Linked DNA regions of Ruegeria pomeroyi DSS-3. The protein of the gene in region 2 interacts with the protein of the main gene of each other region in a pairwise test. Links are inferred from orthologs where the notes say so. Each region holds a gene or a part of one and is shown on either strand. Other genes may lie near its edges. The genes, in order: uvrB and uvrA.

Region 1 (15,284 bases), 1.8 Mb from region 2 along the record:
GCATCGCCCATCTGTCCAACCGGCTGACCGCCCTCTGCGCCGGGGGCTGAGCATGGCCCGCATCGCCTTTTATGCGCCGATGAAATCGCCCGACAGCCCGGTCCCCTCAGGCGATCGCGAGCTGGCGCGCAGCCTGCGGACGATGATCGCCGGGCGCGGTGTGCCGGTCGATCTGGTCTCGGAGTTCAAGAGCCTCGACAAACAGGGCGATGCCGGGGCGCAGGCCCGGCTGCGCGCGGGCGCTGCGGTCGAGGTGCGGCGGCTGATCCGCGACCTGCCCGGCGATTGCGCCCTGTGGGTGACCTATCACAACTATTACAAGGCGCCCGACCTGATCGGCCCGGCGGTATGTGCCGCCCGCGCCATCCCCTATGTTCAGATCGAGAGCACCCGCGCCACCAGCCGCCTGACCGGCCCCTGGGCCGGGTTTGCGCAGGCAGCGCATGATGCCTGCGATGCGGCGCGCGTGATCTTCTACCTCACTGCCAATGACCTGATCACGCTGGAGCGGGAACGCTTCGGCACTCAGGCGCTGGTCGAACTGCCGCCCTTTCTGCCCGAGAACACCCTGCCATCGCGCACTACAGCCGATGGCCCGATGCTGAGCGCGGGCATGATGCGGCCCGGCGACAAGCTTGCCTCATACCGGCTGATCGCGGAAACGCTGGCACATCTGGACGGCGCCTGGCAGCTCGATATCGCGGGCGATGGCCCGGCCCGGCCCGAGGTCGCGGCACTGATGGCGCCCTTTGGCGCGCGGGTGCGGTTCCTGGGCCAGCTTGACCGGGCCGGATTGCAGGCGGCCTATGGCCGCTCCTCGCTGTTCTTCTGGCCCGGCGTGAACGAGGCCTTTGGCATGGTCTATCTCGAGGCGCAGGCCGCCGGCCTGCCGGTGGTGGCGCAGGACCGGCCCGGGGTGCGCGACGTGCTGCTGCCCGGCCCCGCCTATCCCGCACCCGAGGCAGGACCCGAGGCACTGGCCGAAATGATCGACCGCCTGCGCGCCGATCCCGGCATGCGCCAGCGGATCGGCAGCGAAGCCCGAGACCGTATCGCCACCCGGCATCTGCCCACCGCGGCGGCGGCGGTGTTCTGGGGCGCTGTGACACCGCTGATGGAGACCGCTTCATGAGACGCCTCGCCCTTCTGCGCCATGGTCACACCGACTGGAACCGCGCCGGTCGCATCCAGGGCCGCAGCGACATCCCGCTGGACGACGCCGCACGGCACGACCTGGGCGCGCTGGCCCTGCCCGCGCCCTGGGATCGCGCGACGCTCTGGTCCAGCCCGCTCTCGCGCGCGGTGGAAACCGCCAAACTGGTGGCCGGGCACACGCCCCGCAACGCGCCTGCTCTGACCGAGATGAACTGGGGCGACTGGGAGGGGCAGCGCGGGAGAGACCTGCTCGACACGCCCGGCAGCGGCTATCGGCATATCGAGGACTGGGGCTGGGATTTCCGCCCGCCCGCAGGGGAAAGCCCGGCAGAGGTCTGGACCCGGATCGACCCCTGGCTGGCCGGGTTGACCGGCGACAGCGTCGCGGTCTGCCATATCGGCATCATGCGGGTCATCTTAGCTCGCGCCCATGGCTGGAATTTCGACGGCATCCCGCCCTTCAAGGTCAAGCGCAACCGGCTTTTCGTCGTTTCGCTCGACCCTCTGGCGCCCTCGGGCGAACCAGTGCGGCTGATCCCGCGCGAGGCCCGCCCATGAAGGTGATGATCGTCGTCACCCATTTGCTGGGCACCGGCCATCTGAGCCGGGCGCTGACGCTGGGCCGCGCCTTTGCCGCCACCGGGCATCAGGTGCGGCTGGTCTCGGGCGGTATGCCCGCCCCACAGCTCGACCCGGCGGGGCTGGAGTTGGTGCAACTGCCGCCGCTCCGCTCGGACGGGGTGGATTTCGCCCGCCTGCTGACCGAGACAGGGGCCGAGGCAGACGCAGGCTTTCACACCACGCGGCAGGCGGCGCTGCTGGAGGCGCTCACCGCCTTTGCCCCCGATGTGCTGATCACCGAGCTTTACCCCTTTGGCCGCCGCAGCCTGAAGACCGAATTCCGCGCCCTGCTGGCCGCCGCGCGGGCGCTGCCGCGCCCGCCGCTGGTGTTGAGTTCGATCCGCGACATCCTCGCGCCGCCCTCGAAACCGGCCAAGGCGGAAGAAGCCGATCAGGTGATCGCCGAAGCCTATGACGCGGTGCTGGTGCATTCCGACCCAAAGGTCACCCGGCTGGAGGCCAGCTGGCCAGTCAGCGCCGCGCTGGCAGACAAGCTGCGCTACACCGGCTATGTGGCGCCGCCCCCTGCCGAACCGCACCCGGAGCGCGCCGGGGCGGGAGAGATCCTGGTCAGCGCCGGTGGCGGTGCCGTGGGCGGGCCGCTGTTCCGGGTCGCGCTGGAGGCCGCGCGCCGGATGCCCTCCCACCGCTGGCGGCTGCTGGTGGGCGGCACCCAGGCTGGCGCCGAGGTGGCCGCATTGCAAGAGCAGGCGAGCAACGCCCCGGTCACGGTGGAACCCGCGCGCCCCGATTTCCGCGCCATGCTGACCCATGCCGCGGCCTCGGTCAGCATGTGCGGCTACAATACCGCGCTGGACCTGCTGCAAGCGCGCACCCCCGCCGTGCTGATCCCCTTTGACGCGGGCAAGGAGGTCGAGCAGGGTCTGCGCGCCCGCGCCCTGACCGCCCTGCCCGGCTTTGCCACGGTGACCAGCGCCGAGCTGACCCCCGAAACCCTGATGCGGGCCTTGCAACAGGTGATGCGCGACCCGCGACGCGACACGACCACCTTGCGCTTTGACGGCGCGGCAGAGACGGTGCGCATGGTCGAGATGATGGAGGCGGCACGATGACCCCGGACTGGACCCCACTCGATGCCGAACTGGCGCGATGGGCGGCCGAGGGGCTTACCCTGCCGCTCTGGTGGCGCGACGATGACGCGGTGAGCACGACCCCACAGCTGGACCGGCTGACCGCGCTGGCCGAGGACCTGGACCTGCCCGTGCATCTGGCGGTGATCCCCGCCGGGGCCGATACCGCGCTGGCTGACCACGTCACCGCGCATCCGCATCTGGTCCCGGTCGTGCATGGCTGGGCGCACCAGAACCACGTCCCCGCGACCGAGAAGAAGGCCGAGTTTCGCGCCCACCGCCCACTGTCCGAGATCCTGACCGAGGCCGGGCAAGGCAAGGCACGGTTGCAGGCACTGTTTGGCGATGCGCTGCGGCCGATGTTCGTGCCGCCCTGGAACCGGATCGCGCCCGAGGTCACCGCCGGCCTGCCCCCGCTGGGCTATCGCGCGCTGTCCACCGCAACCCCGCGCCGCAGCCCGATGGCCGCGCCGGGGCTGGCGCAGGTCAACACCCATCTCGACCCGATCGACTGGCGCGGCAGCCGCGGACTGGTGGCGCCGCAGACCCTGATCGCCCAGACCGCCACGCTGCTGGCGGATCGGCGCGAGGGGCGCGCCGATGCCACCGAGCCCTTTGGCATCCTGACCCACCATCTGGTGCATGACGACGAAATCTGGCAGTTCTCCGGGGCGCTGCTGGCGCGGCTGTTGGCCGGCCCCTGCCAGCCATGGACCATGCCCGCCGAGGAGACCGACCGATGAGCCGATTGGATTCAATGCTGCGCCGCCTGACCGCGCAACGGGACGGGCTGAACTGGGCTGCGCTTCAGATCTCCGGCATCCCGGGCGAGGTGCTCGACATGGGGCTGGGCAACGGGCGCACCTATGACCACCTGCGCGAGATCCTGCCGGGCCGCCGCATCCGGGTGATGGATCGGGTGCTGCAATGCCACCCCTCGTGCACCCCGCCCGAGGCGGATTTCCTGATGGGCGAAGCGGAACCGATGCTGGAGCGTCTGGCCGCCGAGGGCGCCCCGATCGTTCTGGCCCATTACGATTTCGGCATGGGGATCAAGGCCGATGACGTGGCCGAGGCCGCTCGGCTCAGCCCGCTGATCGCCCGTGTTATGGTGCCCGGCGGCCTGATCATCTCGGGCCAGCCGCTGGTCGGGTTCACCCCAGTCGCAGCCCCCGACAGCATCCCGCCCGAACGCTACCTGTTCTACCGGGCCTGAGCGGGCATCAGATCACCCCGGTCATCACGACCAGGAACAGCAAGGCCGCAGGGGCCAGGGACAGGCCCAGCGCCCATTTGGGCGCGCGGTTGGCTATCGCCAGAACAAGCGCCGGGATCACGAAAATCGCGGTGGCTCCAATGCCGACGGTGAGAAATCCAAGCGCCATGCCCCGCCCAGCCGCATCCATCGAGGCGTTGACGGTCCCGACCCAGGCCCAGCCATAGAGGAGGACATAGGCGAGGGAGATGGCAAAAACGGCGATACGCATGAGGGCAAGTTATACGACGGTCGCGGGCCACTGCCAAGATTTAGGTGGCGGAGATGGACAGGACCCATGGGCCAACCCTCTTTCATCACGCCCGGTGAAGGTTCTGACCGTTTCACGCAGGCTGCATCCCCCGCGTAGGGTGGGCAGTCCTGCCCACCACCCGATTGCGTCAACCGTTGGTTAACCGGTTTTCCCGATCCTGGCCTCATGCCAAACTACCGTCGCGCCCGGATCGCCGGAGCCAGTTACTTCTTTACCCTCGCGCTGGCCGACCGGTCGTCCACGCTGCTGACCGAGCGGATCAACGACCTGCGCCATGCCTATGCGCTGACCATCCGGGAGGCGCCGATTGTCTGCGAGGCCTTCGTCGTGCTGCCCGACCACTTGCACGCGGTCTGGACCCTGCCGCCGGGCGACAGCGCGTTTTCGGAGCGCTGGCGCAAGATCAAGCACCGGTTCTCGCGGGCGGTGGGCAGAACTGCCCACCCTACACACCGGTCCGAGAGCAAGCGCGCAAAACGGGAATGCGGCATCTGGCAGAGACGGTTCTGGGAACATTTGATCCGCGACGAGGACGATTTCCGGCGCCATGTGGAATATTGCTGGGGCAATCCGGTCAAACACGGGCTTGTGGATCGGGCGGTGGATTGGCCGTTTTCAACAATCCATCGCGATATCCGGTTGGGCCGGGTCGATGCGCAATGGGCGGGCCGCCCGACCGAAGGTGCGTTTGGCGAGTAGTGTAGGGTGGGCAGTTTGCCCACAAATGCGGTTGTTAGGGCAATATGCGATGGTGGGATGGTGGGCAGAACTGCCCACCCTACGCTTGCTACGCTTGCTTCTAGACGGCTTCCGCTCGCCAGGTGAAACGTTGCAGGGACTGTTTCTGGTAATTAGGGCTGTCAGCCCATCTGAGGATGTTTCCCTGCCAGCAATGCTCGAAATCCCTGATCTTGAATTCCGGAAGCCGACAGATCTGCAGTTCCAACACGGGCGGGCGTTTGTCCGTCGCCACCCCCGAACCCTTGAATATGGCGCGCTTGATCTCACCATGCTTTGCTGAATTGTCGAAATAACCAAGCGACCTGGAGGCGGCCATGAAGAAGGGTTTTTCGTGGTCGGGCTCGATCTCGGTCCAATGGAAGCTATCCGAGTCGGGATCGCCGTTGATTTCGAGTACGATCCTGAAGGGAGAGGATCGGCTATGAAGCGAGAGAGTGTACTTCATTCGCAGCAGCTCCTTGTTGCAGCCCCGCCGACAGGCGCGGGAAACCGCCCCTGCGTGCGCAAAAAAGCGTAGATGAGAAAACAACCCAATGTTGTGTTTCGAGGCGATGTTATCGCCATTAAGGATGCAAAGCGTTGATCCCGATCAATTTCGATTGTGCGATGAGCGAGAGCGGCAGCCTGACAGGCAGCGACGCGAAGGCGAGGCCTACCGCCCCCGCCGCTTCACATTACCGCCCCGCTGCCCCGGTCGTCCGGCGGTACTCCGGCCCCGGGATTTCACGGCCTGCTCCGAGGCGCTCTCGACCGCCCATTGCCGGGCCATCGGGTCGTCTGACACCGCCAGGTCGACCGCCTCCAGCCGCTTGACCTCGTCGCGCAGGCGGGCGGCCTCTTCGAATTCCAGGTTCTCGGCGGCCTTGCGCATGTCGGCGCGCAACCCGTCCAGCACCGCCTCGAGATTGCCGCCATGCAGCGGCTTGTCGATCTTGGCGGTGACGCGGGACATGTCGGTGTCGCCCTTGTAGAGGCCGGCCAGCACGTCCTCGACATTCTTTTTCACCGTCGCGGGGGTGATCCCGTGTTCCTCGTTATAGGCGATCTGTTTGGCGCGGCGGCGGTCGGTCTCGCCCAGCGCGCGCTCCATGCTGCCGGTGATCCGGTCGGCATACATTATGACGCGGCCCTCGGCGTTGCGCGCGGCGCGCCCGATGGTCTGGATCAGCGAGGTTTCCGAGCGCAGGAAGCCCTCCTTGTCGGCATCCAGAATGGCGACGAGGCCGCATTCGGGGATGTCGAGCCCCTCGCGGAGCAGGTTGATGCCGACCAGCACGTCGAAGGCGCCAAGGCGCAGGTCGCGCAGGATCTCGATCCGTTCCAGCGTGTCGATATCGGAATGCATGTAGCGGACCTTGATCCCCTGTTCGTGCAGGTATTCGGTCAGGTCCTCGGCCATGCGTTTGGTCAGCGTGGTCACGAGCGTGCGGAAGCCCTGGTCGGCCATCTTGCGGACTTCGTCCAGAAGGTCGTCGACCTGCATTTCGACCGGGCGGATTTCGACCTGCGGGTCGAGCAGACCGGTGGGGCGGATCACCTGTTCGGTGAACACGCCGCCCGATTGCTCCATCTCCCACGCCGCGGGCGTGGCCGAGACAAAGACCGATTGCGGGCGCATGGCGTCCCATTCCTCGAACTTCAGCGGACGGTTGTCCATGCAGCTGGGCAGGCGGAAGCCGTGTTCGGCCAGCGTGAACTTGCGCCGATAGTCGCCCCGGTACATGCCGCCGATCTGGGGCACGCTGACATGGGATTCATCCGCAAAGACAATGGCGTGATCGGGAATGAACTCGAACAGCGTCGGCGGCGGCTCGCCAGGGGCGCGCCCCGTCAGATAGCGGGAATAGTTCTCGATCCCGTTGCAGACACCGGTCGCCTCGAGCATTTCCAGATCGAAATTGGTGCGCTGTTCCAGCCGCTGCGCCTCCAGCAGCTTGCCCTCGCCCACCAGCTGATCCAGCCGCTGGCGCAGCTCCTGTTTGATGCCGATGATGGCCTGCTGCATGGTCGGTTTGGGCGTCACATAGTGCGAGTTGGCGTAAACGCGGATCTGGTCGAACGTATCCGTCTTTTGCCCCGTCAGCGGATCGAACTCGGTGATCGCCTCCAGTTCCTCGCCAAAGAAGGACAGCTTCCAGGCGCGGTCCTCCAGGTGGGCGGGCCAGACTTCCAGACTGTCGCCGCGCACCCGGAAACTGCCGCGCTGAAAGGCCTGATCGTTGCGCTTGTACTGCTGGGCGACCAGATCGGCCATGATCTGGCGCTGATCATATTCGCCGCCGACCTTCAGGTCCTGGGTCATGGCGCCATAGGTCTCGACCGAACCGATGCCATAGATACAGGAAACCGAGGCGATGATGATCACATCGTCGCGCTCCAGCAGCGCCCGCGTGGCCGAGTGGCGCATGCGGTCGATCTGTTCGTTGATCTGGGATTCCTTCTCGATATAGGTGTCCGAGCGCGCCACATAGGCCTCGGGCTGGTAATAGTCGTAGAACGAGACGAAATATTCCACGGCGTTATCGGGAAAGAACCCCTTGAACTCGCCATACAGCTGCGCCGCCAGTGTCTTGTTGGGGGCCAGGATAATGGCCGGGCGCTGGGTCTCTTCGATCACCTTGGCCATGGTAAAGGTCTTGCCGGTGCCGGTGGCGCCCAGCAGTACCTGATTGCGCTCGCCCTCGTTCACGCCCTGCGTCAACTCTGCAATGGCGGTGGGCTGATCGCCCGCCGGCTGAAACTCGGTCTGCATGACGAACCGGCGACCGCCCTCCAGCTTGGGGCGGGCCTTCACGTCGGGCGCGGGGGCATGCATCAGCGCAGCAGACTTGTCGGAATGGGCATCGGGCATCGGGGGGATTCCTTTCGTCCCCGATCTTGGTCTGTTTTTGTTCCGGTTCAAGGGGGTGCGTCCGGCTGATGCCGGAATCTGGCATCAGGGGGTGCGCCGGTGCGGGATAGAAGGCGGGCCGCCGCTGATTCCACGCTGTGCGCAAAACCCCCGATACGCAGCGAGAACCGCAACGGTCGCGACGCTTTTCAGCGGAAGACGGCGTTTTTTCATGGGTCTCGGGGATTTTTCCAGCCCTATAAAGAGGATGCGCCTCGCAATGGCGGTGGCGGCGCGCGGGCCTGTCTTTGGCTGAGCAAACCTATTTCGGAGGCGGGCGAGTGGTGAAACAGGTGCGGGTTGCGGTGATCGGCGGCGGCGTGGTCGGCGTGAGCGTCCTTTATCATCTGGCCCGGCTGGGCTGGACAGATTGCTGCCTGCTGGAGCGCACGCAGCTGACCGCCGGATCGACCTGGCATGCGGCGGGGCTGTTGCCGCTATACTATCCGAACCAGACGATGAGCCTGATCAACAAGCACTCGATGCAGCTCTATGCCCGACTGCAGGCGGAGACCGGACAGCCTTCGGGGTTTCATCAATGCGGCCAGCTGCGTCTGGCCACGGATCACGACAGGCTGGACGAATACCGCGCCTATCTGAGCTTTGCCCGCTATCTTGGCATCGACTGTGCGCTGATCACACGCGAAGAGGCCCAGAAACTCTGGCCACTGGCCGATCTGGGTGATGTGATCGCTGCCCTCTATCACCCCGGCGATGGTCATATTGCGCCCGCGGACCTGACCCAGGCCATGGCAACCGGCGCGCGCGGGATGGGGGCGAAGATCCATCTGAACACCGAAGCGACCGCAATCTCGCGCACCGCGTCTGGCGAATGGCTGATTTCGACACCCAATGGCGACTTTCTGGCCGAACATGTGGTGACGGCCACCGGGAATTATGCCCGCCAGACCGGAGCGATGGTGGGGCTGAATGTGCCCTCGATCCCGGTGATGCATCAATATGTGGTGACCGAAACCATCAAGGAATTCGCGGATCACAACAGGGCCGGCCGGCCTGAAATGCCGGTGCTGCGTGATGACAAGAGCCGGTTCTATCTGCGGCAGGAAAACGACGGGCTGATCCTGGGGCCTTATGAACCCAACCCGAAGAGCTGGGCGATCAACGGCGTGCCTCCCGGTTTCGGGGCCGAGCTGATGACGCCCGATTACGACAGTCTGGAACCATTCATCGAAGGCACGCTCAGGCGCGTCTCATCCTTTGCCGCCGCGGGCATCCGGACCGTGGTCAACGGACCCATCGCGCATACGCCGGATGCCTTTCCGCTGGTTGGCCCGGCGCCGGGTTTGCAGAACTACTGGCTGGCCGAGGGAATGGTGGCGGGCATCTGCTATGGCGGCGGCGTGGGCCGGTATCTGGCCGAATGGATCACCGAGGGGGCGCCGACGATCGACATGTGGCCGGTCGACCCGCGCCGCTTCAACGGCCATGCAGGCAAGAACCACACCCGTTTGAAGAACGAGGAAACCTATGGCCATATCTTCGACATTCACTATCCGAACCTGGAAATGCCCGCCGCCCGGCCCGGCAAGACCAGCCCCTGTTACGACAGGCTGACCCGCGCCGGTGCGGTCTGGGGTGTCGCAGGTGGGTGGGAGCGCGCCCGCTGGTTCGATGCAGAGGGCAACCGCACGCCCGAGACCCTTACCTTTCGCCGCTCGAACGCCTTCGAGGCGATCGGGGCGGAATGCCGGGCCATCCGCAACGCGGTGGGCCTGATCGACTTCACCAGCTTTGCCAAGTGGGAGGTCTCCGGTGCCGGAGCCATGGCGTTCCTGGACCGCGCCCTGGCAAATGCCATGCCCAAACGCGACGGCCGGGTGACCCTGGCGCATGCGCTGGACGAAAACGGGCGCTTTTGCGCTGAATTCACCGTTGCCCGGCTGGCCGAGGACCGGTTCTACATTTGTGGGCCGGCCTTCAGCGAGGTGCATGACGACCATGTCCTGCGCAGCCGCCTGCGCCCTGCGGACGCGGCCACCCTCACCAATGTCAGCATGGGCTGGGGCTGTTTCACCGTGGCCGGGCCGAAATCGCGTGAACTGCTCTCGCGGATTGTCGACGCGCCGCTGGAGAATGACAGCTTCAAGTGGTTCGATCTGCACGAGGGCGAGGTCGGCTGGGCCACGGATGTCCGGTTGATGCGGGTCAACTATTGCGGCGAGTTGGGCTGGGAACTGCATCACCCGATCGCCTTTCAGCATCACATCCTCGACCAGCTGGAGCAGGCGGGCGCCGATCTGGGCCTGCGCCACGTCGGCATGCGCGCGCTCGACAGCCTGCGGATCGAGAAATCCTATCGTGCGGTCGCACAGGAACTGACCACACAGAACACGCTGCACGAGCTTGGCCTCGGGCGTTTCATCGCCACCGGCAAGACCGGGTTCATCGGCGCACAGGCCGTTGCCGAACGCGTCGGCAAGGAGAGCGTGAAACTGGTCACGCTCGAGGTGGATTGCGAGGCGGGTGGAGTGGAACCGGCGATGAACCAGGCGGTGCGCTGCGGCGACAAGGTGATCGCCCTGACGACCTCTGGCGCCTATGGTCATTTTCTGGGCAAACATCTGGCAATGGCCATCTTGCCCCTGGATCATGCGGCCGAGGGCACACGGCTGAGCGTCGAAATCCTTGACGAACGCTATGACGCGGTGGTGATTGCCGACAGCCCACACGACCCCGGGAACCTGCGCCCCCGCGCATGAAGGAGCAAAACCGTGAACACAGCCCAGCCTGATTTCGATCTGATCGTTGCCGGTGCGGGCATGGTCGGCATGTCCGCCGCGCTCTATGCCCAGATGGATGGGCTGAAGGTGGCGCTCTGCGATCCGAACCCGCCCGGATCGGGAACCACCTATGGGTCGGCCTGCACCATCGCCACCTATGCCTGCATTCCGGTCAACAGCCCGGCGATTTTTGCCGCATTGCCGTATCTGCTGACCAGCAAGGACAGCCCGCTCAGCTTCAACCTGCTGCACGGGTTGAAGAACCCGTGCTGGATGCTGTCCTTTCTCGCCAATTGCCGCGCAGCCAGGGTTCGAAGGATCACCGAGGCGCTGGGGCGGTTTCTGGCCGATGCCGATGCGGGGCTTGACCCGTTGATCATGGCAGCCGGGGCCGAAGACCTGATCGTCAGCAATGACTGTCTCTATGTCTGGTCAACCCGGGCCGGATACGAGGGCGCGCGCGCCAGCAATGCGCTGCGTCGGGCCCAGGGGGTGCGCTTCGAGGAGCTTGGCCCGGACGAGGTGCGCGCGATGGAGCCGAACCTGAAACAGCCCATTCACCGAGGCCTGCATTTCAAGGGCGCACGCCATGTGACCAGCCCGCAGGCCCTGGTTGGCCGAATGCAGCACCGGTTCGAGACACTGGGTGGAACCTACCTGCCCGCCCGGGTCGAGCGTTGCGATCCTGACGAAGGCGGCGTGACGGTCCGGCTGAACGACGGTGGCACGCTTCGCGCCGGGCATTTCGCCCTCACTGCCGGGGCGCGCTCGCGGCAGATCGCCGGCACCGGTGCCGAAGGCCTGCCTCTGGGAACCGAGCGCGGGTACCATATTCTCTACCGCGATCACGCCAGCCTTGTGTCGCGGCCGGTCGGCTGGGCCGAGGCCGGGTTTTACGCAACCCCGATGGCGCAGGGGCTGCGCATCGCCGGGACCGTGGAAATCAACGCCATCGACGCGCCCTTCAACACCAAGCGTACAGATTACCTGCAGCGCAAATCGCACGAAATGTTCGGCCAGCTTGGCGCACCCGACGAAACCTGGCTGGGGCATCGCCCGACGATGCCGGATTCGCTGCCGGTGATCGGGCCGTCCCCATCCTCGGATCGGGTGATATTTGCCTTTGGTCACCAGCATATCGGCCTGACCCTGGGCGGTCTGACGGGCAAGGTGGTTGCCGATCTCGCCCAACAGCGCTCGCCGACATGCAACCTCGGCGATTTTGCGCCGCAAAGGTTCACGTGAGCGCGCTTGTGCGTCAGCATCAAGGTCGCACCCGGACTCTTGAAGCGGTTGAACACCCTTTCAAGGATGCGTTTGTTGGTGATCTGTGCCCCTCAACCCGCGGTGTTCCGGCCGGACAGGGGAAGGCTGGGATCGACTTCGGCCAGGAGCACTATGCCACCGGGATGCCGAACAGGGGGCGGTCCTTGGGTGAGGGGTCGCCAAGCCGTGCATGGTACTGAAGCAGAGGTATGAAAAGAATGAGACGACAGCGTAAGCCCGGCGCCTGCCGAACGCGGGTTGAACGTTTCGCGCGCGTTCGCGCACCACAGTAGCGACTACATGTCGCCGGTTTCGGCAAAGCCTGCCATGTCTTTGATTTTTAGGAGATTACCATGGCGGACCGAGGAGGATTCGAACCCCCGACCCCTTGATTCGTAGTCAAGTACTCTATCCAACTGAGCTATCGGTCCGCTTGGTGAGGGGCTATCTAGACTTTAGGCTGGGAGGGCGCAACCCGATTCTGCGAAATTCTCTCAAAAAGTTTCGCCGCCTTTCGGGAGCCTTATTTCAAAGGCGGTTCCGCTCGGGCCGCTGTCTTTCAGAACCAGCGCACCGCCATGGCCACGCACCAGTTCGGCGGAAATCGCCAGGCCCAGGCCCGAGCCGCCCTTACGCACACCGCCCTGGAACGGGGTGAACAGGTTCTCGCGCGCCTTGAGGGGCAGTCCCGGGCCGGTATCGCGCACCTCGATCACCCAATCCGCCTCGGTCTCGTGGCCCGAAACCGCGACCAGACCGGCCTGCCCGGTGGCCTCCAGCGCCTGACGTGCATTGCGCACCAGGTTCATAACAACCCGGAACAGCTGTTCGGGATCGGCCCGCGCGCTCAGCGTCTCGGGCACCTCGTTGACGATCTCGATCGCGCCCTCGCCCAGCGCCAGCCGCTCGCTGGCGACCACATCCTCGGCCACCATATGCAGGCGGACCATGGTCAGCATCGGCGAGGGTTCCTCGGCCCGGCCAAAGGCCAGCGTGCTCTCGCACAGCGACACCGCCCGCGTGATCGAGTTGACCAGTTTCGGCGCCATCCGGCGCACCAGCGGGTCCTCGCTTGTCTCGATCCGGTCGGTGAACAGCTGAGCCGAAGTCAGGATATTACGCAGATCATGGCTGACCTTGGCCACCGCGCCGCCCAGCTGTGCCAGCCGCTCGCGCTGGCGCAGTGCCTGGGTCAGCTGGCGTTGCAGCATCTGCAGGGCTTCCTCGGCCTCGCGCAGTTCGGTCACGCCGGAATTGGGGGTGATGATGCCCCGCACATCCTCGGGCGCACGGGCATAGCGTTGCATATAGTCGACCACGCCCCGGATCGGCCGCACCAGGATCGCCCGCACCGCAAGGAACAGGAAAAAGGCGGTGATGATCGAGATCACCAGCGACAACAGCAGGATACGCGCGCCATAGTCGATCATCGCCATCCTGAGCGGTTGGCTGTCCATCGTGACCTCGATCAGCAATCCGGCCTCCTTTACCGGTTCTCCGATCACCCGGATGACCTCGTTCTCGGACATGAAGAAGCGCAAGAGCGCATCGCGCATCAGGATCCAGGGCGAGGCCTGGCGCAAATCATAGCTCTGCCCGATCTGGCCGGGAATCGGAGAGCTGAGCATCAGCTGCCGCACCTCGTCGCGGCGCAACACCACGTTATAGACACCGGCGTTTTCCAGCAGCTCGGTCTCGAGATCGGTGGCCAGCATGTCATCCGCCAGCAGCGCCAACGAGGCGATCTGCGCCCGTTCCAGCCGGTTTTGCAGGAAATCCTGCCGGAACCGCGCGATCGAAGGCACAAAGATCAGCACTTCGGCCAACATCACGAAGGCGACCGTCAGGATCAGAAACCGGCCCGAAAGCGAGTTCAGCATGATGTCCTTTCCGTCAGGGAAGCCAGCGCTGCACCAGCCCGACGACCCGTTTCACTGACTGATTTTCAAACAGGCGCGGCGAGAAATAGGCCCCCGCCGCACGCTTGCTGATCTCGCCGATGGTTGGATATGGCGACACCATCGCGGCAACCTGACTCATCTTCAGGTTATTGGCCAGCGCCAGCGACCACAAGTTTGCATGTTCCCCGGCCTGATGGCCGACGATTGTGACCCCCACCGGGCGGCCCCGGACCACCATCACCTTGATGAACCCCTCGGTGCGGCCTTCAGCTATGGCGCGGTCGTTGTGGAGATAGTCGAACCGGGCCACCTCGACCCTGTCGCCGTGTCTGTCGCGGGCCTCCGCCTCGGTCAGGCCGATCTGGGCCAGTTCCGGGTCGGTATAGGTGGCGCGCGGGATATGGTCGGTCCGCGCCTTCGAGGGCAGGCCGAACAGGGCCGAGCGCAGGATCACCCCGGCCTGATATCCCGCCACATGGGTGAACTGAAGGCCACCCGCCACATCGCCGATGGCATAGACGCGGCGGTTGCTGGTGCGCAGCGACGCATCGACCCGGATGCCTGTCCGGGTGGTCTCGACCCCCGCCGCATCAAGGTTCAGCCGGTCGGTACTGGCCTTGCGCCCGACCGCAACCAGCAGATGGCTGCCGGCAAAGATTCGGCCCTCGGCGCTCACCACCTCGATGGCGCCGGCCCGGCCGCGTATCTGAGCGGCGGCGGTGTCCTCGGCGATCTCGACCCCTTCGGCGCGCAGACGGGTCAGCACCAGCGCGGCGGCCTCGGGATCCTCGCGGTTCAGGGCGCGGGCGGCCTCGATCACGGTGACCTTGCAGCCCAGCCGCACATGCGCCTGCGCCATTTCCAGCCCGATGGGGCCGCCGCCAATGATCAGCAGATGGTCGGGGCGTTGGCGCAAATCAAACAGGATCTCGTTGGTCAGATAGGGCACGCTGTCCAGCCCTGGTATCGGCGGGATCAAGGGGGTCGAGCCGGTGGCGATGACGATGCGCCGGGCAGCGATCAGATGCGCGCCAGCCTGCACCTCGGTTCGCGAAACGAACTGCCCGTATTCGCGGATCACCCGCACGCCCAGCCCCTCGAACCGGTCCTGACTGTCGACCGGTGCGATCTGTGCAATCACCGCGGCGACGTGATCCTTCACGGCGGCAAAATCCACCTGCGGTTCCTGCCCGGCCACGCCAAGACCGGCATCCGTCATACGGGCATGCGCCGCCTTGGCGCTGGCGATCAGCGCCTTGGACGGGACGCAGCCATAATTCAGGCAATCGCCCCCCATTTCATGCCCTTCAAGCAGCACCACCCGCGCGCCCATCTGGCTGGCACCCGCA
Region 2 (15,810 bases):
ATGGCAGATATCGACATCCGGGTCACGGGGCGCGCCGGGCGGATCACCCTGACCCGCCCGCAGGCGCTGAACGCGATGAGCTATGACATGTGCATGGCGATCGACGCGGCGCTGAGGAACTGGCGCGAGGACGACGACGTTGCGCTGGTGATCATCGACGCGGAGGGCGACAAGGCGTTCTGTGCCGGCGGCGATATCGCCGAGCTGTATGACACCGGCACCAAGGGCAATTACGACTACGGGCGCACCTTTTGGCGCGACGAATATCGCATGAATGCGATGATCTTCGAGTATCCCAAGCCGGTGGTCAGCTTCATGCAGGGGTTCACCATGGGCGGCGGTGTCGGCATCGGCTGTCACGGCTCGCACCGGGTGGTGGGCGAAAGCAGCAAGATTGCGATGCCCGAATGCGGCATCGGGCTGGTTCCGGATGTGGGCGGCACGCTGATGCTGGCGCTGGCGCCGGGGCGGCTGGGCGAATACCTGGGCACCACCGCCGGGCGGATGGGGCCGGATGACGCCATTTTTGCCGGTTTTGCGGATATCTATATCCCGCAAGGTGACTGGGCCGGGCTGATCGAGATGTTGGAGGCCTCGGGCGATCCGGCGCTGCTGGCGCCGCATGCACAGACCCCGCCGCCGGGCGAGTTGCGTGCCATGCAGGCTGAGATCGACCGCCATTTCGGCGGCGAGACGCTGGGGGATATCCTGACATCGCTCAAGGGCGATGGCGGAGAATTTTCGTCGAAAATTCTCGCGAGCCTCAGGCGGAATTCGCCACTTTCGATGGCCTGCACGGTGGAGATGCTGCATCGGCTGCGCGGTGCGACGCTCAGCATCCGCAAGGCGCTGGAGCTGGAATACCGCTTCACCTATCGTGCGATGGACAAGGGCGATTTCCTGGAAGGGATCCGCGCCCAGATCATCGACAAGGACCGCAATCCGCGCTGGCAATATGCCGATCTGACGGTGCCCGCAGTGGCGGTATCGGCCATGTTGCAGCCGCTGGGCGCCGAGGCGCTGACATTCGAGGAGGAAGAGGCATGAAAATCGGGTTCATCGGTCTGGGCAATATGGGGGCGCCGATGGCGTCCAACCTGGCCAAGGCCGGTCACGAGGTGACCGGCTTTGACATGGCACCGGTCGAGGTGGCGGGCGTGACCCGCGCGGCCAGCGCGGCAGAGGCCGCGCGTGGCGCCGATGTGGTGGTGACCATGTTGCCCAACGGCCAGATCCTGCGCGCCGTTGCGGCCGAGGTGATCCCGGCGATGACGGCTGGCGCGGCGCTGGTCGATTGTTCGACCGTCGATGTGGACAGCGCCCGCGCGGTGGCGGCGGATGCCGAGGCGGCCGGGCTGCTGGCGGTCGACGCGCCGGTCTCGGGCGGGATCGGTGGCGCGGCAGCCGGCACGCTGACCTTCATGGCGGGCGGCTCGGACGCGGCGTTCGAGAAGGCCAAGCCGCTTTTCGACATCATGGGCCAGAAGGCCGTGCATTGCGGCGCTGCGGGCGCCGGACAGGCGGCAAAGATCTGCAACAACATGATCCTGGGCGTCACCATGATCGCCACTTGTGAGGCCTTTGCGCTGGCCGACAAGCTGGGGCTGGACCGGCAGAAGATGTTCGACGTGGTCTCGACCTCGTCGGGCTATAGCTGGACGATGAACGCCTATTGCCCGGCGCCGGGTGTGGGGCCGCAATCGCCCGCCGACAACGGATACAAGCCCGGGTTCGCCGCCGAACTGATGCTGAAGGATCTGCGGCTGAGCCAGCAGGCCGCCGGCAGCGCCGATGCGGATACGCCGATGGGCCAGCTGGCCGAGGCGCTTTATGCCCAATTCGTCGAAAACGAGGGGGGCAAGGGCATGGATTTCAGCGCCATGCTGCCCCGGTTCGAGAAACGCACACGGGGATAAGGGGCGCCGCCCCTCTTGGCCTGCGGCCAATTCACCCCGGGAGTATTTCTCACCAGAAAGAAGCCGGACCCGTCGGCACCCCTGCCGGCGGGTTTTCGCGTATCGATTTGCACAAAACCTGTTTTGACCTCATCTATTTCCCAGATCCGGCCAGTCGCCGGACGCAATCGGAAGGTAAGCGCATGAAACGGATACTCCCGGGATTGCTTGTCCTGAGCCTGGCCCTGTCAGCCGCACCGGTGCTGGCCGGGAATGGCAATGGGAACGGCAAGGGCGCCCAGAAGGGCGAGAACAAGGTCAAGGTGACCCGCTCGGCCAACCCGGCCAACGCGGTGCACTGTCCGCCGGGCCTGGCCAAGAAGGCGGTGCCCTGTGTGCCGCCCGGACAGGTGAAGGCGCGCTATGGCATCGGCGACCGTATCGAACGCGACTATTTCTGGATCGACGATCCCTATCGCTATGGGTTGAAGCAGACCGGCTATTACGTGCGGGCGGGCGATTATGTCTATCAGGTCGACCGCGACACCCATAAGGTGCTGAACCTGATCGGCGCGGTGGCCGACATCCTGAACTGAGTTTCACGAGCGTATATAGGCCCGACCCGAATCCGGGTCGGGACGATAATCCCAGGCGGTGCCATTGCGCTGCATGGCGGCGTTGACCACCTGTTTGAGGGGCAGACGCTCCCAGACCTCGCGCGCGATCCGCTCCAGATCGAAACTGCCGCCGGTGATCACCCGGTCAAGCCGCGCCTCGGTTTCGGCAAGGTCCGGCTCTCCGGCCCGGTTGTGCCATTCCCCCGGATCCCGGGCCAGATTGTAGAGCTGCGGCGCCGAACCGTGGCAGTAGTGATATTTCCAGTCCCCCAGCCGCACCATGAAACTGGGCCGCATGATGCCCTCGCCATGGTATTCCGAGACGATGGGCACGGTGTCCAGCTCCTGCCCCCGCACCGCGCCCAGCAAGGACCGCCCCTCTAGCGGTGCCACCGGTGTCTGACCGGACAATTCGATCAGTGTGGCGGGCAGGTCCAGCAGCGACACCGGCGTGTCGACCCGGCCGGGCGCGGCGCCCGGCAGGTCGATGATCAGCGGGATGCGCGCCGACCATTCATAGAGGCTGCGTTTCTGGATCAGCCCCTTTTCGCCCAGCATCTCGCCATGATCCGAGGTTACGATGATCACCGTCTCGTCGCGCTGGCCGGTCTCGTCGAGAACCTCGAGCAGCGCACCGATCTTGTCATCGACATAATGGGCCAGCGCCGCAAAGCCGCGTCGCATGGCGATCAGGTTCCGGGGGTCGCGGACCTCGTGGCCGCGCTGATGCAGGCCATGCCAGCGCCGCAGCGCGTGATCGAACTCGGAATAGCGCGCGTCCATGTCAGCGGGATAGTCCGGCAGCGGGATATCGGCGTCCTTGTACATCTCCCAATAAGGGCGCGGCACCACGTAGGGTGGATGCGGGTTGGTAAAGGACACGGTCAGCATCCAGGGCGTGTCCGGGGCGTGGCGCAGGTATTCCAGCGCCCGAAACTGGGTTTCCTCGTCGTATTGCAGCTCTTTCGACCAGCCGGGGCCGATATTCTCGGCCAGGTATTGCGGCGTGAAGTCAAAGGCCTGGAACGAGGCGTCCCCGTCAGGCGGCAGCGGATAGGACCACAGGAACCCCGAGGGGTAGATATCGGGATTGAGACGCCGCTGAAAACCGTGCAACTGGTCGGCGCCGATGAAATGCATCTTGCCCGACAGCACCGTTTCATAGCCCGCATTGGTCAGGTAATGGGCAAAGGTGGGAAGGAAACTGTGATAGGGATCGCCGTTGTCGTAGCAACCGGTGGTCGAAGTATACAGCCCGGTCATGAAACAGGATCGGGCCGGCACACAGATCGGGCTGGGCGTATAGGCGTTGGTGAACTGCACCGCGCGCCCGGCCAGCCGGGTCAGATGGCGGGTGCGGGCACCGGTGCCACCGCAGGCCTCGAGCATGAAGGGCGTCATCTGATCGGCCATGATCAGCAGGATGTTGGGACGTGTCCGTACTGCCATCGGGCGCCCTTTCACATCGGGAATGCGCATAACCGGAATGGTGCACCACGGGGGGCGGCGTCAGCAAGGAGATTTGCAGACCGCTCCGCTGCTTACCAGGGGTTCTTGGGCCCGCGATCCTCGGACAGGCTGTCCTGGTGGGCGGTGACAAGATCCTCGATCGCGTCGGCCAGGTGGATGCGGTCGATATTGTAATCACCCCGCGCCACCCGGATGCGATGGGCGCGCAACAGCACATCGGCATGGGTGCAGCCCACCGGCGGCTCGAACCGATAGCTCGCCAGTTCGATCAACAGGCCCAGCGGATCCTTGAAATAGATCGAATCCATGAAGCCCCGGTCGCGCGGGCCGGAATGGTCGATGCCGCGCTCGTCCAGCCGCTCGACCGCCTGCCAGAAGGTCGCCTGTGACACGTTGAAGGCGATGTGATGCACGCAGCCCGGATCGGTGGGCGTGCGGTCAGGCGTGCCCTTGCGGGTTTCGTTGGTGAACACGGTGATCAAGCGCCCGTCGCCCGGGTCGAAATAGACATGCCCCTCGTCCGGGTTGTCGAGATTGGGCTGGTCAAAGACAAAGGGCATGCCCAGCACCCCCTCCCAGAAGTCGATGGTGCTCTGCCGGTCGGCGCCGGTCAGGGTGATGTGATGCACGCCCTGGGTCTGCAACTTGCGCATGTCTCTCCTCCTCTGATCCCCGATCACAGCATAGCGCGATGGCGGCCTGTCTCAATTGCCGGGCGTTGCGTTTCCCCAAAGTGCCTCGACCATCTGCCGGGTGGCGTCGTCGGCGGGAAAGAACATCTCGATCCTGAGTTCGGACATGGCGATATCGCCGGTGGCGCCGAACTGGGTGATGGTGGTGAAGAAGGACAGCACCGCCTCGCCCAGCCGGTAGCGGGCCGGGATTACGGCGGGCATCGGGGCATCGGCGGCGCCCGGCTGCCGCGCGACCCGTTCCGCCAACCGGGCCACCGCCTGTTCCAGCACCGGGTCGCGGCCGAAATGGGCCAGTTCGGTGCGCAGGCGCGTCAGGCTCAGCCGCTCGACCTCGTCCCGGTTTTCCAGCGCCGCCGCCAGTGCCGGATTGTCCAGCAGTGCGTCGATCAGGCCGTCCCCCGCCCCCAGCCCGGTGGCGGCGAACATCGCCCGGGCGGGGCGGTTCATCGTCTTGAGGCGCCAGTGCCGGTCGACCGCCATTGCCGGATAGGGCGCGTGCCGGGAGAGCATCCAGTCGACTGCCTGTGTCAGCGGCGCCATTTCGGGCGCATCCCCGTTCCGGCTGTGATAGGCAGGCGCCAGCCCCGCCGAGGTGAGCCAGCGGTTGCGGGCGCCGCCGGGCACCTCCAACTCGTCACAGAGCCGCAGCACCATGCCCCGGCTGGGCAGAGCACGGCCGCTTTCCAGAAATGAGATATGGCGGGGCGAGACCCCTGCGGAGAGGCCCAGATCCATCTGGCTCATCCGGCGCAGCTGGCGCCATTCCCGCAGCACATCCCCGAACCTATCCACCATCCCTGCCCTCCGCTTGCCAGGTACAGCATAGGGGAAAGAGCGTGAATTTCACTTACCCCTCAGGTAATTGTTTTGCCGCACCGTGCAGTGGCAGGCTGGCCCCAGCATCAGAAATGGAGAGTTCAGATGACCCATGATCGCGCCACCCGCCTGCTATCGCTTGCCGCTGTTGTCAGCGCGCTGTTCGGGCTGGCCATGTTCGCCACCATCGCGCTGGATCAGCGCGCGCCCTTGGAATTCTTCCTGGACCTTGCGATCCTGCCGCTGGACGGGGCGGACCGATTGGACAGCGCCGCCGTTCGGCTGATGACCGCGATCAGCGGCGGTTTGCTGGTCGGGCTGGGCGTGATGATCTGGCAGGTGGTGCGCGACGTCTATGCCCGCGACCCCGAGACCGGCGCGCGGATCATCCTGCGCGGGGTGCTGGCCTGGTTCGTGATCGACAGCGCCGGATCGGTTCTGGCCGGGGCCGCGTTCAACGTGGTGATGAACAGCGGGTTTCTGGCGCTGTTCCTGCTGCCGCTGCTTTTGGCGCGGCAGGCGCGGGCGCATCCTGCCTGAGTGCACCCGGGGTAGCGGCGGTCACTCCGCCGCCACCCGTTCGGGGTTCAGCATCGGTTTCAGGTAGCGCCCGGTATGGCTGCGCTCGCTTGCGGCCACATCCTCGGGCGTGCCCTCGGCCACGATCATGCCGCCACCATCGCCGCCTTCGGGGCCGATGTCGATGATCCAGTCGGCGGTTTTCACCACGTCCAGATTGTGTTCGATCACCACCACCGTGTTGCCCTGTTCGACCAGCTCATGCAGCACTTCGAGCAGTTTGCGCACATCCTCGAAATGCAGGCCTGTGGTGGGTTCATCGAGAATATAGAGCGTGCGGCCCGTCGAGCGGCGGCTGAGTTCCTTGCTGAGCTTCACCCGCTGCGCCTCGCCGCCCGAAAGCGTCGTGGCCTGCTGGCCGACCTTGATATAGCCGAGACCGACGCGCGACAGCGCATCCATCTTTTCACGGATCGACGGCACCGCCTTGAAGAACTCCTGCGCGTCTTCCACAGTCATATCAAGCACATCGGCGATGCTCTTCCCTTTGAACTTCACCTCCAGCGTCTCGCGGTTATAGCGCGCGCCCTTGCAGGTTTCGCAGGTGACATAGACGTCGGGCAGAAAATGCATCTCGATCTTGATGACACCGTCGCCCTGGCAGGCCTCGCAACGGCCACCCTTGACGTTGAAGCTGAACCGTCCCGGCTTGTAGCCGCGCGTCTTGGCCTCGGGCAAGCCCGCAAACCAGTCGCGGATCGGGGTGAACGCGCCGGTATAGGTGGCGGGGTTTGACCGCGGGGTGCGCCCGATCGGGCGCTGGTCGATATCGATCACCTTGTCGAGGAATTCCAGCCCCTTGATCGTCTCGCAGGGTGCGGGCGTCTGGCGGGCGCCGTTGAGGCGCATGCTGGCGGTCTTGAACAGGGTTTCGATGGTCAGCGTCGACTTGCCGCCGCCCGACACACCGGTGACGCAGACGAATTTGCCCAGCGGGAAATCGGCGGTGACCTCGCGCAGGTTGTTGCCGGTGGCCTTGACCACCGTCAGCTTTTTGCCATTGCCGTGGCGGCGTTCGGCAGGGACTGAAATCTCGCGACTGCCTGACAGGTATTGCCCGGTGACCGAGGCCGCATCGGCGGCGATCTGGGCGGGCGTGCCGTGGCTGACCACCTGCCCGCCATGGACACCCGCACCGGGGCCGATATCAAAGACGTAATCCGCCTCGCGGATCGCTTCCTCGTCATGTTCGACCACGATCACCGTGTTGCCCTGATCGCGCAGGTTCTTGAGCGTGGTCAGCAGGCGGTCGTTGTCGCGCTGGTGCAAGCCGATCGAGGGTTCGTCGAGCACATAGAGCACGCCGGTCAGGCCCGAGCCGATCTGACTGGCCAGGCGGATGCGCTGGCTTTCGCCGCCCGACAGCGTTCCACTTGAACGTGAGAGCGTAAGATATTCCAATCCCACGTTATTCAGGAAACCCAACCGCTCGCGGATTTCCTTGAAGATGGCCTGGGCGATCTCGGTTTTCTGTTTGCTCAGCGAAGCTGGTGCGGCCTCGGCCCAGGCCAGCGCCTCGCGGATCGACATCTGTACCACCTGACCCACATGCAGGCCCGCGATCTTGACCGCCAGCGCCTCGGGCTTCAGCCGGAACCCGCCACAGGCCCCGCAGGGGCGGTTGTTCTGATACTGCTCGAACTCCTCGCGGATCCAGTTGCTGTCGGTCTCGCGATAGCGGCGTTCCATGTTGGGGATGACGCCTTCGAAACTGCGGGTGACCTGATAGACGCGGCCACCCTCGTCATAGCGGAACGGGATTTCCTCGTCGCCCGAACCGCGCAGGAACACCTGTTGCACCTTCTCGGGCAGATCCTTCCACGGGGTGTTCTTGTCGAACTGGTAATGGCGGGCGATCGCCTCAATGGTTTGCAGGAAATAGGGCGACTTGCCCTTGCGCCAGGGTGCAAGGGCACCGTCATAGACCTTGAGGCTCTGATCGGGGACCACGAGGCGTTCGTCAAAAAACAGCTCGACCCCCAGGCCGTCGCATTTCGGGCAGGCGCCATAGGGGGCGTTGAACGAGAAGAGGCGCGGTTCGATCTCGGGGATGGTGAAGCCCGAGACCGGACAGGCAAAGTTTTCCGAAAATGTGATGCGCAACGGCTCTTCGGTCTCTTGCGAGCCCTCCTCGCCGGGCGAAGAGGCCCCGCCCGGGGCCGAGGAGCCGTCCCGTGGCGCGGTCTCCAGGATCGCGATGCCCGAGGCCAGATCCAAAGCGGTGCGCAGGCTGTCGGCCAACCGGGTTTCAAGCCCCTCGCGCACCACGATGCGGTCCACCACCACGTCGATGTCATGGCGAAACTTCTTGTCGAGCGTCGGCGGCTCGTCCAGTTCATAGAACTGGCCATCCACCTTGACCCGCTGAAAGCCCTGCTTGCGCAGCTCCAGGAATTCCTTGCGGTATTCGCCCTTGCGGTCGCGCACGATGGGGGCCAGCAGATAGCCGCGCGTGCCCTCCTCCATCGCCATGATCCGGTCGACCATGTCCTGCACCTGCTGCGCCTCGATGGGCTGGCCGGTGGCCGGGCTATAGGGCGTGCCCGCGCGCGCGAACAACAGCCGCATATAGTCATAGATCTCGGTCACCGTACCAACGGTCGAGCGCGGGTTCTTGCTGGTGGTCTTCTGCTCGATGGAAATCGCTGGGGAAAGACCGCTGATATGGTCCACATCCGGCTTTTCCATCATGTCCAGGAACTGGCGGGCATAGGCGCTGAGGCTTTCAACATAGCGCCGCTGCCCTTCGGCATAGATCGTGTCAAAGGCCAGGCTCGACTTGCCCGAGCCGGAAAGGCCGGTGATCACCACCAGCTGATCGCGCGGAATATCCACGTCGATCCCCTTGAGATTATGCTCGCGCGCGCCGCGTACCTCGATGAACTTCTGCTCAGCCATGAACTGCCCTCGGACCCAATGCCACAGAGATAGGCGAACCGCCGTGAGTCTCCAACCCGATTAATAGAACGTAAAGAGAACAAATGCAGGATGCAAAGGTTTTGGCATTGCATTCAATTCATTGAATGTTAAATTGGCGAAAACCCGCAGACACTCCGACAGGTCCGATATGTTCTTTTTCCGCAAACCCTCCCTGCCCGGCCTGAGCATCACCGAGGCGGTTGACGCCGCCGCACGCGGCGACCTGCTGGTGATCGACGTGCGCGAGGCGGGGGAACTGGCGGCCACCGGCAAGGCCGCCGGTGCCCTGCATGTCCCGCTGATGCAGCTGAGCGCGCGCGCTGACCGAAACCATCCCGAATTCGAGCCGCTGCTGGAGGGCGCCAGTCGGATCGCGGTCTATTGCGCCTCGGGCGGGCGCTCGGCCCGGGCGCGCAAGCTGCTGCTGGGCCTGGGTTACCCCGAGGTTCACAACCTGGGCGGCCTGGGCCACTGGGCCCGTGCTGGCGGCCGGATCGAACGCGCCTGACCCGCCTCAGGTCTTGCGCGCGATGGCCCAGGCGCAGATCGGAAAATCGGGATCGTTGTCCAGAGGATCGGTCTCGGGGTCATAGACCGGCGGCCAGGGCCGTTCGAGATTGCGCAGGGCCGCGTGCCGGTTGCCCCATTGCTCGGCCCGGATCTCCTCCTCGGCAAAGCCGCATTCGATCAGGAAATTCCGCAGACCCCGCGCCGACCAGCGCGAATTGTCCATCGGGGCCGCGTGAAACGGCACAAAGAACGGCACCGCCAGCCAGAAATGTCCGCCGGTCCGCAGCATTTCGAGCACGTTCAGCGTCGCCTCATAAGGCCGGTCCAGATGTTCCCAGACCTGATTGGCCAGTATCAGGTCGAATTGCTCGATCTCTCCGGCCGCGTCGCAATAGGGTCCGGCGCAGATATCGTATTCGGGATAGATAAATCGGCGATAGCTGCGGAACGGGAATTGTTGCCCCCATTTGCCCGAGATCTCGGCCACCTCCAGCCCCTCGGGGCCCAGGTCCTTGATCATCCGGCGGCTTGATCGTGCCATTGCGATCCGGTTCAGACTGGCCACGCGTCTCTCCTTGTGTCCGGGACAGGTAATCAGCCCTTGGCCACCCCGTCCAGACGCGATCGGTGGGGCCATTTGCAAAACCACCCGCAAACGACGAAATTTCCCCTTTCGGTATACGCTCCAGATCGTAATCTGCGGCCACGCGACAAGATTTTGCGTGTTATTTTCGCTTTGTAGACGAGGTTTTGAATGAAACGAATTGGACTGGCCGCATTGGCGCTATGCCTGCCCGCAACACTGGCTGCGCAGGATCAGCCCTCGGCCATATTGGTGCTGGATGGCTCTGGCTCGATGTGGGGTCAGATCGAGGGCAAGGCCAAGATCGAGATCGCCCGCGAGGTGGTGACCGGCCTGCTGGCCGACCTGCCACAGGATCAGCCGCTGGGCCTGACGGTCTATGGCCACCGGCGCAAGGGCGATTGCACCGATATCGAAACGCTGGTGGCGCCCGCGCCCGGTAACCGCGCGGCCATCGCCAGCGCGGTGGCCGGGCTGAAACCCAAGGGCAAGACACCGATGCTGGAGGCCGTGCGCCAGGCCGCCGAGGCGCTGCGCTATACCGAGGAGAAGGCCACCGTGATCCTGGTCTCGGACGGGGTCGAGACCTGTGACGCCGATCCATGCGCCACTGCTGCCGCGCTCGAGGCGGCGGGGGTCGATTTCACCGCCCATGTGGTGGGATTCGATATCGACGACCCGCAGGCACTGGCGCAGATGCAATGCCTTGCCGACCAGACCGGCGGCACATTCCGCAGCGCCGCCAACGCTGACGAGCTGGGCGCGGCGCTGGCCGCCGCCGCCACGGTAAAGCCCGACCCGGCCCCCGGCCCCGCCCGGCTGCTCTTTGCCGCGACCGAGGCCTTTGGCAGCACCTTCCGCGAGGTCGAGGTGGTCTGGGAGGTGTTCACCGAGGATGGCGCGCAGGCGATGGATGCGACCCAGGTGATGAGCGGCGAGACCCAGCTGCCCCCCGGCACCTTTCTGGTGCGCGCCCTGCGCCTGTCCGATGAGACGGTGGAAGAGCGCCGGGTCACCCTGCAACCGGGCGGGCGTGAGGTGGTCGAGATCGCCTTTGATGAACCCCTGCCCGCCGCCACCCTGTCGGCGCCCGCCAGCGGCACCGCGGGCGGAATGGTCGAGGTCAGCTGGACCGGCCCGGATGGCGAGGGCGATTATCTGGCTGCCGGTCCCGTGGGCGCCAATGACGCCAGCTATCTGACCTTTGAATATACCGCCAAGGGCAACCCGCTGCCGCTGCGCCTGCCGGTCGAGCCGGGCGCGTATGAGATCCGTTATGTGCTGGCGGATGGAATTCAGACCCTTGCCCGCCTGCCGATCACGGTGAGCGAGCGCAGTTTCGCGCTGGACGCGCCGGGTAGCGCACCGGTGGGCAGTCTGGTGCAGGTGGAATGGTCGGGCGGCGGCTTTGACGAGGATTTCCTGACCGTGGCCAAGCTGGACGCCAGCAGCGACGGCAACGATTACCTGACCTATGCCTATGTGCGCGACGGCAACCCCGTGGGGCTGCGGATGCCATTGGCGCCGGGCCAGTACCAGCTGCGCTATGTGGTGGGTCAGGACAGTTCGGTTGCGATCAGCCAGCCCATCACGGTGAGCGACCTGAGCGTGACGCTGGAAGCGCCCGATCGGGTGGCAGCAGGCAGCATGGTCGCGGTGAGCCATACCGGCCCCGCCTATGACGGCGACTATGTCACCTTTGTCACCCCGGATGCGGGCGTGCTGGACTATCTTGGCTATGCCTATACCAGCGATGGCGCGACCGTGCAGGTACAGGCGCCCGACATGCCCGGAAGCTATGAATTGCGCTATGTTTCGACCATCTCGGGCGAGCGAATATTTGCCCGCCGCGCGGTGGTGGTGGAGTAAGAAAAACCCTCGCCCGGGGCGCCGGGCGAGGGTCAGCTTTACGTCAGAAGCAGTTGTTCTTACATGTGAATGACGCGCCCGTATGCGTCCAGAACGCTTTCGTGCATCATCTCGCTCAGCGTCGGATGCGGGAAGACCGTGTGCATCAGGTCCTCTTCGGTGGTCTCAAGCTGGCGGCCCACCACATAGCCCTGGATCATCTCGGTCACCTCGGCGCCGACCATATGGGCGCCCAGCAGCTCGCCCGTCTTGGCGTCGAAGATGGTCTTGATCATGCCCTCCACCTCGCCCAGTGCAATCGCCTTGCCGTTGCCGATGAAGGGGAAGCGGCCGACCTTGATGTCGTACCCCAGTTCCTTGGCCTTGGCCTCGGTATAGCCGACCGACGCCACCTGCGGATGACAATAGGTGCAGCCTGCGATGCTTTCGGGTTTGACCGGGTGGGCATGCTTGCCCGCGATCAGCTCGGCCACCATGACTCCCTCGTGGGAGGCCTTGTGCGCCAGCCAGGGCGCGCCGGCGATATCGCCGATGGCATACAGCCCCTCAACCCCGGTCCGGCAATAGGCATCGGTCACCACATGCGTGCGGTCGATCTTGACCCCCAGCGCCTCGAGCCCGAGGTTTTCCACGTTGCCGACGATACCGACAGCAGAGATTACGGTGTCGAATTCCAGTTTCTCGACCTTGCCGCCGGTCTCGATATGGGCAGTGACCTTTCCCTTGGCGCGGTCCAGTTGCTTGACCATGGATTTCTCCATGATCTTCATGCCTTGCTTGACAAAGCTCTTCTTGGCGAAGGCGCTGATCTCGGCATCTTCGACCGGCAGAACGCGGTCCATCACCTCGACCACGGTCGTGTCGGCGCCCAGCGTGTTGTAGAAGCTGGCGAATTCGATGCCGATGGCGCCCGAGCCGATGACCAGCAGTTTCTTGGGCATCCGCACCGGTTGCAGCGCATGCTTGTAGGTCCAGACCAGATCGCCGTCAGCCTCGAGCCCCGGCAATTCGCGCGCGCGCGCACCGGTGGCGAGGATGATGTTCTTGGCGGTCAGTTCCTGGGTGCCCTTGTCGGTCTTGACCGAAACCTTGCCCTTGGCCGGGATCGTCGCCTCGCCCATCACCACGTCGATCTTGTTCTTCTTCATCAGATGGCCGATGCCGCCCGACAGCTGCTTGGCCACCCCGCGCGAGCGTTTCACCACCGCGTCGAGGTCATAGCCGATATTGTCGGCCTTCAGCCCGAATTCCTTGGCGCGCTCCATCAGGTGGAACACTTCGGACGAGCGCAGCAGCGCCTTGGTCGGGATGCAGCCCCAGTTCAGGCAGATGCCGCCCAGATGTTCGCGCTCGACCACACAGGCCTTGAGCCCCAGCTGAGCCGCGCGGATGGCGGCCACATAGCCCCCCGGCCCGGCGCCGATTACGATCACGTCATAGGATTGTGCAGCCATGTTCTTCCCTCGGCCAGACCCGTTCTAAAAACTAGTTTACCATTAAACTAATTTCTCACGCACATCAACAGCCCTGCGCCGCGACAAAAGTGACGCGCCGGCAGCGGCGTTACGTCCGCCATGCCAGCCTATACCGGCAACGGTCTTTGCGCTAGAACCGAGGGCAGCAGCGGCGATGTGGAGAACCGACGTGATGAAAACGCTCAAGGACCTGTTTCTGGCACTGCTCAATGCCACGCTGATCCTGGTGGCGCTGTGCCTGTTTCTGGGCTGGCGGATGATGGCGACGGTGGACACGGTCAGCGACCGCGTGACCGCCAGCATCGCCGAGCTGACCCCTCTGCGCGACGAGATTGCCGGGGTGCGCGCCGAACTGTCCGGCCTGCGGGCCGATCTGGCCGCCGCGCCGGGCACGGCTGCCAGCGCCCGGTTGCAGAACCGCCTTGATGGGTTGGAAGCGCGACTGGACGGGATGCAGGCCCGGATGGCCAGCCTGGCCACCCTGCCCGATCAGCTGCTCGACCGCGCCTTTGAAACCGCCGCAGACCGGATGGCGCGCGGCGTCGCCGAGCTTCGCGGCTGTCAGCCGGCACCGGGCGGAACCTAGAGCCTAGAGCCTAGCCCGCCTTGCGCTGCAACTGCTGCACCGTCGCGCCATAGCCGCCATCCGAGACATACTCTGCCTCGCTCTGGGTGCTGGCCCGGTCAAGGGCCTGATTGCGATAGGGGAACCGTCCGAATTTGCGGATCACCTCGCGATGGGCCCGCGCATGCAGCAGGTTCGATGCGCCTGATTCGGGCATCCGCTGGCACATCAGCCGCACACAGCGTTCCTGATCGCAGAGATTTTCGGAATGCATCATCGGCAGGTAAAAGAACTGCCGCGCCGGTTCGTCGATCTTCAGGTCCCAGCCCTTGTCCACCGCGCATTTCGCGGCCATCAGCGCCGCCCTGTCGGTGGCAAAGGCCTTGCCCGAGCCGCGGAACATGTTGCGGGGGAACTGATCGGTGAGAATGATATAGGCCAGAGCACCGCTGGGATAGGTGAGCCAGAGCGAGAACCTGCCCTCTGCCGCTGCCTCCCATGTGGACTGGAACTTGTCCCTGATCCGGGCGTCCAACGCCTCGTCCTGGGCATACCATCCGGCGGGACCCACTTCGTCCAGCCAGAACTTCAATACGTCTTCGGGGCCGACCATCGGTCTGTCTCCACTCTCCTTTTGTCCCCAGGTTACTGGGGATTAAACGCCTTTTTACAATTCTGTAACAGTAACGATTTGCAACAATGCGTCATGAAGCAAGGGGAAAAATCGCCTACTTCTGCTCTTCTGCCTCCTGATCGGCCTCGAATGCCACTTCTTGCGCCATCTCGATCGCCACTGGCGAGGCGGTCGGGTACATGTAGGCCATGGAACTGGTCTCCTCGACCGGGGTCGAGGGACGCTGAGTCGCGCGATACGCGGCATAGGCGGCGGTCGCGAACATCAGCGATGCGATGAAGAAGAAGAAGCCCGGCGGGCCGAACACCCCGTCCGACATCAGCCAGCCGGTGGTGACCGGCCCGGCAATCGCCCCCAGCCCGTTGATGAACACCAGCCCGCCCGAGGCCGCCGGCATGTCGTCATAGTCGAGATAGTCGTTGGTATAGGCGATCAGCAGAGAATAAAGCGGGTTGGACAGCCCGCCGATGATCAGCGCCGCCAGCAGCAGGAATTCGAACTGGCCGCCCAGCATCGCGCCCAGCATCGCACCGCCGCCGCCGACCAACGCGACAAACAGGATCAGCACCCGCCGGTCCATCCGGTCCGACAGCCAGCCCAGCGGATATTGCACCACCAGCGCGCCCACATAGAAGGTGGCGACAAAGATCGACAGTTGCGACAGCGTCAGCCCCACATTGGCCGCATAGACCGCGCTCATCCCGAATTGGGCCGAGAACACGCCCCCCAGCAGGAACATGCCGACACAGCCCAGCGGAGAGGTCTGCATCAGCGCCTTCAGGCTCATCGGTTTGGTGCTGTCAAAGGCCGGGGTCGGCGAGATCGACAGCAGGATCGGACCAAACGAGATCGAAACCACGATCGAGGCGATGATGAACGCCTCATACCCGCCCGGATCACCGACCTGGATCAGCCCCTGGGCCACGATGATACCGGTCATCTGCACAATCATGTACAGCGACAGCGCCTTGCCCCGGTTCGAATTGTCGGCGGCATTGTTCAGCCAGCTTTCGGCGGTGACGTAAACGCCCGAGAAACAGAACCCGATGATCACCCGCCCCAGCATCCAGACATAGATATTGGCAAAAGCAGGATAGAGGATCATCACCGCCGAGATGAACGAGGCCAGTGCCGCGAACACCCGCACGTGGCCGACCCGGCGGATCATCTCGGGCGCCATGCG

What was found.
Region 1: the proteins of uvrA (region 2) and uvrB interact in binary tests that used the Escherichia coli proteins (3 or more experiments, as listed by UniProt). The link is inferred for Ruegeria pomeroyi DSS-3 from one-to-one orthologs.

What each region holds. Positions count from the first base shown.
Region 1 is NC_003911.12:534,531-549,814, reverse strand. Bases 5,390-8,290 are described here. They hold uvrB (excinuclease ABC subunit UvrB), read right to left. Parts: upstream 7,989-8,290; coding sequence 5,790-7,988; downstream 5,390-5,789. Other genes in these bases: SPO_RS02755 (hypothetical protein), read right to left, coding at 5,390-5,582. In the rest of the region: SPO_RS02795 (glycosyltransferase family 4 protein), read left to right, coding at 1-50; SPO_RS02790 (glycosyltransferase family 4 protein), read left to right, coding at 53-1,132; SPO_RS02785 (histidine phosphatase family protein), read left to right, coding at 1,129-1,713; SPO_RS02780 (glycosyltransferase family protein), read left to right, coding at 1,710-2,849; SPO_RS02775 (polysaccharide deacetylase family protein), read left to right, coding at 2,846-3,610; SPO_RS02770 (class I SAM-dependent methyltransferase), read left to right, coding at 3,607-4,083; SPO_RS02765 (hypothetical protein), read right to left, coding at 4,091-4,354; SPO_RS02760 (REP-associated tyrosine transposase), read left to right, coding at 4,562-5,095; more of SPO_RS02755, read right to left, coding at 5,196-5,389; SPO_RS02745 (GcvT family protein), read left to right, coding at 8,309-10,747; SPO_RS02740 (NAD(P)/FAD-dependent oxidoreductase), read left to right, coding at 10,760-12,013; SPO_RS02730 (sensor histidine kinase), read right to left, coding at 12,529-13,914; SPO_RS02725 (dihydrolipoyl dehydrogenase family protein), read right to left, coding at 13,928-15,284. UniProt on the Escherichia coli protein: The UvrABC repair system catalyzes the recognition and processing of DNA lesions. A damage recognition complex composed of 2 UvrA and 2 UvrB subunits scans DNA for abnormalities.
Region 2 is NC_003911.12:2,351,475-2,367,284, forward strand. Bases 5,855-9,281 are described here. They hold uvrA (excinuclease ABC subunit UvrA), read right to left. Parts: upstream 8,971-9,281; coding sequence 6,055-8,970; downstream 5,855-6,054. Other genes in these bases: SPO_RS11245 (hypothetical protein), read left to right, coding at 5,855-6,033; SPO_RS11255 (rhodanese-like domain-containing protein), read left to right, coding at 9,140-9,281. Outside these bases: SPO_RS11215 (enoyl-CoA hydratase/isomerase family protein), read left to right, coding at 1-1,047; mmsB (3-hydroxyisobutyrate dehydrogenase), read left to right, coding at 1,044-1,916; SPO_RS11225 (hypothetical protein), read left to right, coding at 2,099-2,491; SPO_RS11230 (sulfatase-like hydrolase/transferase), read right to left, coding at 2,495-3,961; SPO_RS11235 (VOC family protein), read right to left, coding at 4,054-4,635; SPO_RS11240 (helix-turn-helix transcriptional regulator), read right to left, coding at 4,687-5,472; more of SPO_RS11245, read left to right, coding at 5,599-5,854; more of SPO_RS11255, read left to right, coding at 9,282-9,499; SPO_RS11260 (methyltransferase domain-containing protein), read right to left, coding at 9,506-10,066; SPO_RS11265 (vWA domain-containing protein), read left to right, coding at 10,256-11,953; lpdA (dihydrolipoyl dehydrogenase), read right to left, coding at 12,013-13,407; SPO_RS11275 (hypothetical protein), read left to right, coding at 13,583-14,014; SPO_RS11280 (DUF924 family protein), read right to left, coding at 14,025-14,606; SPO_RS11285 (MFS transporter), read right to left, coding at 14,722-15,810. UniProt on the Escherichia coli protein: The UvrABC repair system catalyzes the recognition and processing of DNA lesions. UvrA is an ATPase and a DNA-binding protein. A damage recognition complex composed of 2 UvrA and 2 UvrB subunits scans DNA for abnormalities.